One region of the Pedococcus sp. P2_F6 genome, then DNA from elsewhere that is predicted to be linked to it. Evidence: riboswitches for the same ligand, from Rfam matches in the RefSeq annotation. Region 1 holds a riboswitch; each other region holds the start of a gene.

Evidence for each region. A riboswitch is a leader RNA that binds a small molecule or an ion and turns the genes downstream of it on or off. The one in region 1 is predicted to bind S-adenosylmethionine.
Region 2: it holds a riboswitch for S-adenosylmethionine, as region 1 does, so the genes downstream of both, ssuE (NADPH-dependent FMN reductase) here and AC1DWP_RS00505 (aminotransferase class V-fold PLP-dependent enzyme) in region 1, are expected to answer to the same signal.
Region 3: it holds a riboswitch for S-adenosylmethionine, as region 1 does, so the genes downstream of both, metX (homoserine O-acetyltransferase MetX) here and AC1DWP_RS00505 (aminotransferase class V-fold PLP-dependent enzyme) in region 1, are expected to answer to the same signal.

The regions. Positions count from the first base shown of each region.
Region 1 covers NZ_JBFUEZ010000001.1:107,361-110,626, reverse strand. The annotation lists gene AC1DWP_RS00510 (FtsK/SpoIIIE family DNA translocase) at 1-1,152, opposite strand, end outside; SAM riboswitch class IV at 1,543-1,655, shown strand; gene AC1DWP_RS00505 (aminotransferase class V-fold PLP-dependent enzyme) at 1,696-3,105, shown strand; gene AC1DWP_RS00500 (ribonuclease J) at 3,230-3,266, opposite strand, start outside.
Region 2 covers NZ_JBFUEZ010000003.1:98,723-101,988, reverse strand. The annotation lists gene AC1DWP_RS08415 (NADP-dependent oxidoreductase) at 1-841, shown strand, start outside; SAM riboswitch class IV at 997-1,111, shown strand; gene ssuE (NADPH-dependent FMN reductase) at 1,395-1,970, shown strand; gene AC1DWP_RS08405 (ABC transporter substrate-binding protein) at 1,970-3,025, shown strand; gene AC1DWP_RS08400 (ABC transporter ATP-binding protein) at 3,022-3,266, shown strand, end outside.
Region 3 covers NZ_JBFUEZ010000001.1:1,052,482-1,055,747, reverse strand. The annotation lists gene AC1DWP_RS04995 (YkvA family protein) at 107-478, shown strand; gene AC1DWP_RS04990 (DUF4192 domain-containing protein) at 657-1,739, shown strand; SAM riboswitch class IV at 1,832-1,942, shown strand; gene metX (homoserine O-acetyltransferase MetX) at 1,960-3,096, shown strand; gene AC1DWP_RS04980 (universal stress protein) at 3,206-3,266, shown strand, end outside.

The DNA of each region.
Region 1 (3,266 bases):
CGACTCGACCACGCGGTCGTTCGCGGCACTGCGGGTCTTGTGCGGGGAACCCGGCTCAAGGATGGCGTTGTCGGGCAACGTGTAGGTGATGTCGCCGGCGAGCGCGAGCTGCTCGACTCGCTGTGGCAGCGGGGTCGTCGGGGGCGCCTCAAGGGCGGCCTTGACCTCGATGGCCGGGCCCTTGGCGGGCGAGGTGGTTTCGGCAGTCGCCGAAGGGGCCAGAACGCCGGGCGAGGTGGGGCGCTTCTCGCCGGGGCGGAACCGCCGACCGTCGGGTGCCACGAGAGCGGCCTGCTCGAACGCCTCGTCCCCCTCGAGCGGACCCTCCGGGTCGATCACGCGGCGACGACGCCTGGGCTTGTCCTCGACCGCGTCGGCGAGCGGGTCCTTCCCGGCGTCGACCGTCCCACGGTGGAGGAGGTGGTCGCGCAGCTCGGCGAGGCGGGTGGGGACCATGTGCACGGGCGTCGCGGTCATCACCAGGAGGCCGAAGAAGCCCAGCATCAACAGGATCGGCACGGTGCCGTAGACCGACACCGCGGCCTCGAGCGGGCTGGATGCCAGGAACCCGATGATGCCGCCACCGTCACGCATCCCGTCGGCGCCCTGGGGTGGGGTGGGGATGTCGGCGGCGACGTGGGCCAACCCCGAGGCGGCGAAGGCGAGGGCGCCCAGGCCGACACCGAGGCGGGAGTTGGCCGAGTCCTCTTGCGGCGCGCGCAGGAAGCGGATGCCCAGGAAGAGCAGGGCGAGCGGCACGGCATAGGCGACGCGTCCGAAGGTGCCTGCGACGACGGCGTGCACGACGTCGCCGAGGGCGCCCTCGAAGGCCCACCACTCCCGGGCGGCGACGAGGATCGACACTCCGATGAGGAAGAAGCCGAGCCCGTCACGTCGGTGCTCGGGCTCGAGCTCACGGGCGCTGGTGCCGACCCGGCGCACCGCGCCGCCGGCCACGTGTGCCATGCCCATCCAGGTGCCGCGGACCGCGCGCAGGGGCAGCGGCAGTCCGCCACCGCTGGCCTTGCCACGCGCGGGGGACTTGCGGGGTGTGCTGCTCTTGCGGTTGGCGGGGCGTGTTGCGGTGCCCCGGCTCCCCGACGAGCGCGACCCTGCATTTGATCGTGCTGGTGTGGACGGACGTGTCGCCATGCTCCGCAGGCTACGCGAAGGTCACACGGGACACACGCGTCACACGCGTTCCACCCGCAGGCAATGTGTCCGGATCGCCCTGGCCCGAACGGCCGAGTTGCCCTCCCCGATCGGGTACGAAGGGCAGGTAGCCCTTACCAGGGCGCACGCCCGGTGGGACGCTGGGCCTTGCGTCTGGCGGGGCCTGTGCCGACGACCAGCAGTGGTCGTCGGCACAGGCGCGCACAGGGGGAAGGGTCGCGTGGGGACGGCGATGCCGACCCGCCCCGCCAGATCGCTCGGCCCTGCCTCCGGCCACCTGGCGGTCACGGACTTCCGCCATCTCAGATCGCGGGAACCCACGCCCACGTGCTGGATCCCGCTTGACCCGTGCCGCTACCCTCGACGACAGGTCATGAGTGTCAGCGCACAGCCCCGGCTTGCTGACCAGCAACCCTCCTCCGCGGTGGGGTGCTCCGGGTGACGACCGGGCCGACTGCACCCGCAGCCGGCAAGCGCGGACTCGGGAGCTCTCGGGTCCCACCCGGACCAGGAGCTCTACCCATGTCGATCGCGAGCACCCCGCCACCAGCCTTCCGTCGCAGCGCCCCCCTCGCGCACGCCCGCACCCAGAGCCACCTCCGCCCTGTTCCCGATGCCCGGTCACTGGGCGAGGTCGGCCCGCTGCCCGCGGTCGTGTCGGAGTCGCTGCTCGTGCCGACGCTGGACGGGGCCGTGGACTACGCCAACTTCGACCACGCGGCGTCCACGCCGGCGCTGGTCAGCGTCAAGAAGGCCGTCGACACGGCGGTGCGCACCTACTCCTCGGTCCACCGCGGCAATGGCTGGGCCTCCCGGGTGACCTCGTCCTGGTACGAGCAGGCGCGGGCCGAGGTGCGGTCGTTCGTCGGGGCACGCGAGGGCGACGAGGTCGTCTTCACCCGCAACAGCACCGACTCGTTCAATCTCCTGGCGCGATGTCTGCCGCGCCACACGCAGGTCTTCGTCTTCGAGTCCGAGCACCACGCCGCGCTTCTGCCGTGGCCCCACCAGCGCACCCACCGGCTTCCGGTCCCCGGCAGCATCAGCGACGCGAGGGCGCTCCTGCGGACTGCGCTTCGCGACCACCCCGGCCGCCACCGGTTGGTCGTGCTCGCCGGCGCCTCCAACGTCACGGGAGAGATCTGGCCGGTCCGCGAGCTGGCGGCGATCGCCCGCCAGGCGGGCGCGAGGGTGGTCCTCGACGCCGCGCAGTACGCCCCCCACCGCCGCGTGGACCTGGACGACCTCGGTGTCGACTACGCCGTGCTGTCCGGCCACAAGCTGTACGCACCGTTCGGCACGGGAGTCCTGGCAGGCCGGGCGGACTGGCTGGACGCTGCGGCGCCCTACCTCGCCGGCGGCGGCGCCACCAAGTCCGTGACCGAGCGCGCAGTCGTGTGGCAGAAGGGGGCCGCACGCCACGAGGGCGGCAGTCCCAACGTCATCGGCGCGATCGCCCTCGCTGCCGCGTGCCATGCCCTGCGGGCGCACGCGGACGCGGTGGAGGAGCACGAGCGCACGCTGGGCCAGCGTCTGCTCGACGGTCTGGCCGCCATCGACGGCGTGCAGACCTACTCCCTCTTCAGCCCGGACCACGAGCGCGTTGCCGTGGCGACCTTCACCATCGACGGGGTCGACTCGTCACTGGTGTCCGCGGCCCTGTCGGCCGAGCACGGCATCGGGGTCCGGGACGGCAAGTTCTGTGCGCACCTGTGCGTCGACGCCCTGCTCGACGACCCCCACGCCGTCGGGTCCACGACCGCCGTCCGCGCCAGTGTCGGGCTGGCCACGACCGCTGAGCACGTCGAGCGGTTGCTGTCAGCCGTGGCCGAGCTCGCCGAGCACGGACCCCGCGCCGACTACGTCAACGGACCGCAGGGGTGGTTGCCGGTCGGCGACCCGCGCGCGCTCGACCTCGCGCGCCCCTGGTAGCCGCCCCCGCGGCATACCCGAGCCCCACCTGCCGCACCTTTATCGGGTGACCCGATAAAGGTGCGCTTCACCCGGAAACGGTTCTCGGGTGAAGCGCGCCCTTCTCGGGTGGAGCAGGCGCAGGCTAGGCCTGGATGACGACCGGGATGATCATCGGGCGC
Region 2 (3,266 bases), on a different contig from region 1:
CGAGGTGCTCATCCGCGTGCGCAGCGCAGCCGTGAACCCTGTCGACTGGAAGGTCATGAAGGGCTATCTCGACGGCCTCATGGTCGTGGAGTTCCCCGCGATCCCGGGCTGGGACGTCTCGGGAGTCGTCGAGGCGGTCGGCCCCGACACCCCCGAGTGGGCCCCCGGCGACGAGGTGATCGCCTACGCCCGCAAGGACTGGGTGCAGGGCGGCACCTTCGCCGAGCTTGTCACCGCGCCCGTCCGCACGGTCGCCCGCAAGCCGAAGTCCCTCGACTGGCACCAGGCGGCGGGCCTCCCGCTTGCCGGCCTCACGGCATACCAGCTGATCGCTCGGCTGGGACTCAAGGATGGCGAGACGGTCCTCGTGCACGCCGCCGCCGGTGGAGTCGGTCTCTTCGCCGTGCAGATCGCCCGAGCTCTCGGCGCGCGCGTGATCGGCACCGCCTCCGAGGGCAACCACGAGTTCCTGCGCGGGCTGGGTGCAGAGCCGGTGACGTATGGCGCGGGGCTGGCCGAGCGCGTACGTGAGCTGTCGCCCGACGGCGTGGACGTCGTGGCCGACTTCGTCGGCGGGGTCCTGGACGTCACGCAGGCCGTTCTCGCCGACGGTGGACGGCACGGGTCGATCGCCGACGGCACCGTCGCCGAGGCCGGTGGCATCGCCGCATGGGTGCGGCCCAACGCCGAGGACCTGACTGCGCTGGGCGACCTCGCCGACGCGGGTCGGCTGACCGTGCCGGTGGCCGACGTGTTCGCGCTCGCGGATGCGGCTGAGGCGTTCGAGCTGAGCCAGACCGGGCACGTCCGCGGCAAGATCGCCATCGAGGTCAGCGTCTGACGGACCCTGGCGGGCCCCCGCCACGCATATGACGCCTGTCCAAAAGGGCGCCCGCGCAACGGATTCCGTGCGTGGGCGCTCTTTGTCGTCCCACCATGCGAGAGGCATATCCTACTTATTTGATAGGCAATGAAGGAACCGCTACCTTCGACGTAGGTCATGAGCTCCAGTGACAAGCCCCGGCTCGCTGGACGGCAACCCTCCCACTCGCGGTGGGGTGCTCCGGGTGAAGACCAGGTGGCAGTCGAACGACCGCCGCAAGCGCGAGGCTCGAGCCTCATCCGAGGACGGAAACCCATGAAGGACAACGGATCCAGGCAGGCAGCCGATCGCTCCTGCCGACCCGTCCTGCGCAGGCACATCGACCTGCTCAGGGTTTCCAGCGCGCTCTGTCGCCCCTGACGCGCGCCCTCGTCGTTCGTCGGCTTCAGCCGGTCTCTGACCTGCGCTCGTAGGTCTGTTCGGCACCTGCTGCCTCGAAACCCATTCTCCTCCAACGGTTCTGCGCCTCGGCGCGGGACCGGCGATTCCCCTTGCCCGAAAGGATCCACCCATGGCTGTCATTGCCACGATCTCCAGCAGTCCCTCCCTCTCCTCCAAGACCGACGCCGTCCTCTCCGACATCGCGAGACAGCTCCAACGCGCCGGCCACGTCGTCGTCCCGATCGTGTTGCGGGACCTGCCGGCCGGCCCACTCCTGCGCGGGGACGCCCATGACCCCGACGTGGCCCGCGCCGTGGCTGCGCTCGAGGCGGCAGACGCGGTCGTCGTGTCCACCCCGGTCTACAAGGCGGCCTACGGCGGCCTGCTCAAGACCTTCCTCGACCTGCTGCCGCAGTTCGCGCTGCGGGGCAAGGTCGTCCTGCCGGTGGCCACCGGCGGCACGCCCGCCCACGTGCTGGTCGTCGACTATGCCCTCCGCCCCGTCCTGGCGAGCCTGTCGCCGAGCAGCATCACCCCGGGCTGGTTCGTCCTGGCCGACCACGTGAGGCTCGTCGACGGGGGTGAGGCCTTCCTCGACGAGGCTGCCCTGCGCCCGCTGCGCGAGGTCACGACCGTCTTCCTCGACACCGTGGCAGGACGCTCGCTGGTCACCGCGGGTGCCGTGCTCCGCGAGGCGGTGGCCTGATGCGCACGATCCGTGGTTCCTTCACCGCGAGCCGGGCGCTGGTCGCCTCGCTGGCGGCGGCCCTCCCACTCGTCCTGGTGTCCGGCTGCTCGCTCCCGTCGAGCGAGGCCAGCACGTCCGCGAAGGACAAGGGGCCGGTGACCATTCGCTACCAGGGGTGGGCCAACTCGGTGTCCCTACCTGAGCTCGCCTCCGACCTGGGCTACTTCCCCACCCTCAAGCTCAACTGGGTCGGCAACACCACGAGCGGTCCCCAGGACATCCAGTCCGCGGCCACGGGGCAGACCGACTTCGGCGGTGCGTTCTCCGGCGCCGTGGTCAAGCTCATCAGCGCCGGCGCCCCGGTCAAGGCCGTCATCAACTACTACGGCGAGGACGTCAGGACGTTCAACGGCTTCTACGTCAAGGACGACAGTCCGATCCGGACCCCGCACGACCTGATCGGCAAGAAGGTCGCTGTCAACACCCTGGGGGCGCACGCCGAGGCGGTCATCGACACCTACCTGAAGAAGAACGGCCTCACGCCGGCGCAGATCAAGCAGGTGCAGCTGGTCCCGCTGCCCCCGAACGACACCGAGCTGGCCGTTCGGCGTGGGCAGGTCGACGTCGGCACCCTCTCGGGGGTCCTGCAGGACCACGCCATCGCCACGGGTGGGCTGCGGTCGCTGTTCAGCGACTACGAGCTGTTCGGCGCCTTCAACGGTGGTCAGTACGTCCTGCGGGACGACTTCATCGCCAAGCATCCTGCGGCAGCCAAGGAGTTCGTCACCGGGGTCGCCAAGGCGATCGAGTGGGAGCGCACGAGCCCTCGCGAGACCGTCATCGCGCGGTTCAGCACCATCATCGAGAAGCGTGGTCGCAACGAGAAGACCGACAACCTCAAGTTCTGGAAGAGCGTGGGAGTCGCCAGCAAGGGCGGCGTGATCAGCGACCAGGACTTCACCCGCTGGGAGCCGTGGCTCGTCGACAGCGGGGTCCTCAAGCAGGGCGCGCTCAAGCCCCGCGACCTCTACACCAACGACTACAACGGGCTCGCGTCGAAGGCGTCCTCATGAGTGCCCACATCGAGCTGCGTGGCGTGACCAAGGAGTTCGCGCTCCGCCCGACCAGGGACCAGCCGCAGGCGCGCACGCTGGTCGCGCTGGAGGACGTGTCGCTGGAGGTGCCACGCGGTGAGTTCCTCACGCTGGTCGGACCGAGCGGGTCGGGCAAGACCACCTTGCTCGACCTGCTCGGCGGGCTGAGCCGCCCCACGAGCGGCAGCGTCCTCGTGGACGGCGCCGAGGTGACCGGTCC
Region 3 (3,266 bases), 950 kb from region 1:
AGGCTGGGGGAGCGCCGGGAATCACCGGGGCACCCAGGTCGTTTGAACCGTGTCCGGGCCATCGTGGTGCCCGGAGCCTGCGCCTTCGAACAACGGGAGTCTGACCATGGCCATGACCCGCTTCGGTGCCCTGCGCACCATCGCCACCGCAGTCCGCACCGCGACCCGTCCGGGATCGCCCGCGCTGGGTGAACGCCTGATGAGCCTGCCCCGGCTGTTCCGGGCCACCTTTCGCGGCGAGTATGCCGGGACCACCCGCGGTCGGCTCCTGATGGTTCTCGGCGCGGTGGCCTACGTCGTGTCGCCCATCGACCTGATCCCCGAGCTGGCGCTGTCCGTCTTCGGCCTCGCCGACGACGCGGTGGTGGTGTCGTGGATCGCGGCGACCGTCGTCAACGAGACCGAGTCGTTCCTGGCCTGGGAGCGCACCACGCCGGCGAGGGCGCACGAGACCGTCGAGGGCGACGTCGTCCGCTGACTCCAGCACGTCCTCATCCGCTCGGTCGGGGTGTGTCGAGGGCGTGGCGGGCCGTGAGGACGCCATTGCTGCGCCGTGGCGGCGCGGAGCAGCCCCACCCCGTCGGCGTGGGTGCGCCTGTCCACAGGGCTGGCTCCGGCCCCTGACCCGAAGGCCCCCGGGAGGCCAGCGTTGGCCCATGAGCCAGATCAGACTGCGCGGCCCGGCCGATGTCGTCGCCGTGCTGCCCTACCAGCTCGGCTACCACCCCCAGGACTCGATCGTGCTGGTCGCCCTCCACGGTCGCAGCGTCGGGTTGATCGAGCGGATCGACCTGCCACCACCCCAGGACGCGGAGCAGGTCGGCCGCGTCCTCGTGGCTCCGCTGCTGCAGGACCGGCCCGAGGCGGTCATGCTCGTCGGCTACGAGACGGCGGCGGGTTCGAGCCGGCCCGGTCTGGACGCCGTGCGTCGCCTGGCGACCGAGGCCGACCTCGAGGTCCTGGACCGACTCGTCGTCCGCGACGGGCGCTGGTTCGCCATCGACTGCGCCGACGGATGCTGTCCGGCCGAGGGCGCGCCGGTCCCGGAGGCGGCCGACACCCCCGCCGTGGCCGAGTACGTCGGGCTCGAGATCGCGCCCCTCCCGGGTAGGTCCGCGATCGCGGACCTCGTCGCCGCGGACCCAGTCCTCGCCGAGGCGGTGGCAGCAGAGCTGGGTAGCGGCTCGGAGCCCGAGTCGGGACGCCTCGATGCTGCCCGTCGGCTCGAGGCGCTGTCGCGCTGGTCGGTGGTGTGCGACGTGACCGGTGGCGCGCCCGAGGTCGCAGAGCTCGGGCCCGCCGAGGTCTGCCTGCTCGTGCGCAGCCTGGAGGACCTCGCGCTGCGCGACGGACTCGTGGCCTGGCTGTGCCCTGGTGCCCTGCCCCTGGACTCCCTGTCGCCGGACCTCGTCGACGCCTTGCGCTGCACGCTGCCGGCTCCCACCTGGCACCGCAGCCCGGGGGCAGGGCCGTCGGCCGGGGCCGGTCGCCGTCTCCTGGCGAGGTTGCAGTCCCTGGTCAGGTCGGTCCCCGACGACCACGCGGCTCCGGCGCTCACCGTGCTCGCCAACTGTGCCTGGTGGCAGGGCGACGGCGCGTTGGCCCGGACCTGCGTGGACCGGGCGCTCCGGGCGCGCCCCGACTACCGGCTGGCGCAGCTGCTCGAGCGCATGCTCGACCTCGGCGTGCGTCCCGGCAGCCACGGCGCGCAGCGCGCGGCCGAGCTGCGGTCGGGCTGACCCAAGTGCTCGCGCGCAGCTCGGCGGGGACGACGCGTCCATCGTGCGGACGCCGCGGACACGCCGACGGCCTCCTCGTATGATGGTCGCCAGGTCATGAGTCCCAGCACCAAGCCCCGGCTTGCTGGGCGGCAACCCTCCTCGCGGTGGGGTGCCCCGGGTGAAGACCCGGCCGACCCTGACCTGGGCGGCAAGCGCGAGCGCCACAGGAGCAGTTTCGATGACCACGACCTCCCCACCACGAGCGACGTCAGGTGCCTGGCGCGACGGTGACCCGGTCGGTCGACGCCAGTTCGTCGACCTCGGCGCGGTCGAGCTCGAGCGCGGTGGCGTCCTTCCCGGGGTGCGGGTGGCCTACGAGACCTGGGGTGAGCTCAGCGCCGCGGGTGACAACGCCATCCTCGTCGAGCACGCCCTCACCGGTGACAGCCATGTCGAGGGACCGACCGGTCCTGGTCATCCGACGCCGGGCTGGTGGGACGGGCTGATCGGCCCCGGTCGGCCGCTCGACACCGACCGCTACTTCGTCGTTGCCGCCAACGTCCTGGGCGGCTGCCAGGGGAGCACCGGCCCGTCCTCGCCGGCCATCGACGGTGCCCCGTGGGGGAGCCGCTTCCCCTTCGTCACCGTGCGTGACCAGGTGCAGACCGAGGCCCTGCTCGCCGACGTCCTCGGCATCGACCGCTGGCACGCCATCCTGGGTGGCTCGATGGGCGGGATGCGGGTCCTCGAGTGGGCGGTGACCCACCCCGAACGGGTCGCGACGGCCATCGTGCTGGCCAGCACGGCATACGCCACGGCGGAGCAGATCGGCTGGTGTCAGGCGCAGCTGTTGGCGATCCGCGCGGACGGCGACTTCCACGGCGGCGACTACTACGAGCGCGGCCCCGGTCCCGAGACCGGGCTCGGGATCGCGCGGCGGATCGCGCACGTCACCTATCGCAGCGAGCTCGAGCTGCACGAGCGCTTCGGTCGCGAGCCGCAGGAGGCGGAGGACCCGTTGGGCGGTCACGGCCGCTATGCCGTCGAGTCCTACCTCGACCACCACGCCGGCAAGCTGGCCGGACGATTCGATGCCAACTCCTACGTCGTCCTCACCGAGGCGATGAACTCCCACGACGTCGGACGAGGCCGTGGGGGAGTCGCCGCGGCGCTCGCCAGGATCTCCGCTCAGGTGGCGGTGGTCGCCGTCGACTCGGACCGGCTCTACCCGCCGCGGCTGTCCCGAGAGATCGCCGACGCCGTCCCGGCGGCCCAGCTGCACACCGTGCACTCCGACTACGGCCACGACGGGTTCCTCATCGAGATCGAGCAGGTCGGGCAGATCGTGGCCCGGGTTCTCGCAGGCCCTGCCTGACGGGGGGATTTCCGGTACGGTCGGGCCCAGCGGCTGCCGTCGCCTGGTGTGCCCCGGGTCCACCACCCGGTCGCACCGCTACTCGGTCAACTGAACGTAGGAGGTCCCTGTGGCCATCGTTGTGGGATATGTGCCGACGAAGGAAGGGCGGGCGGCTCTGCGCCGGGCCG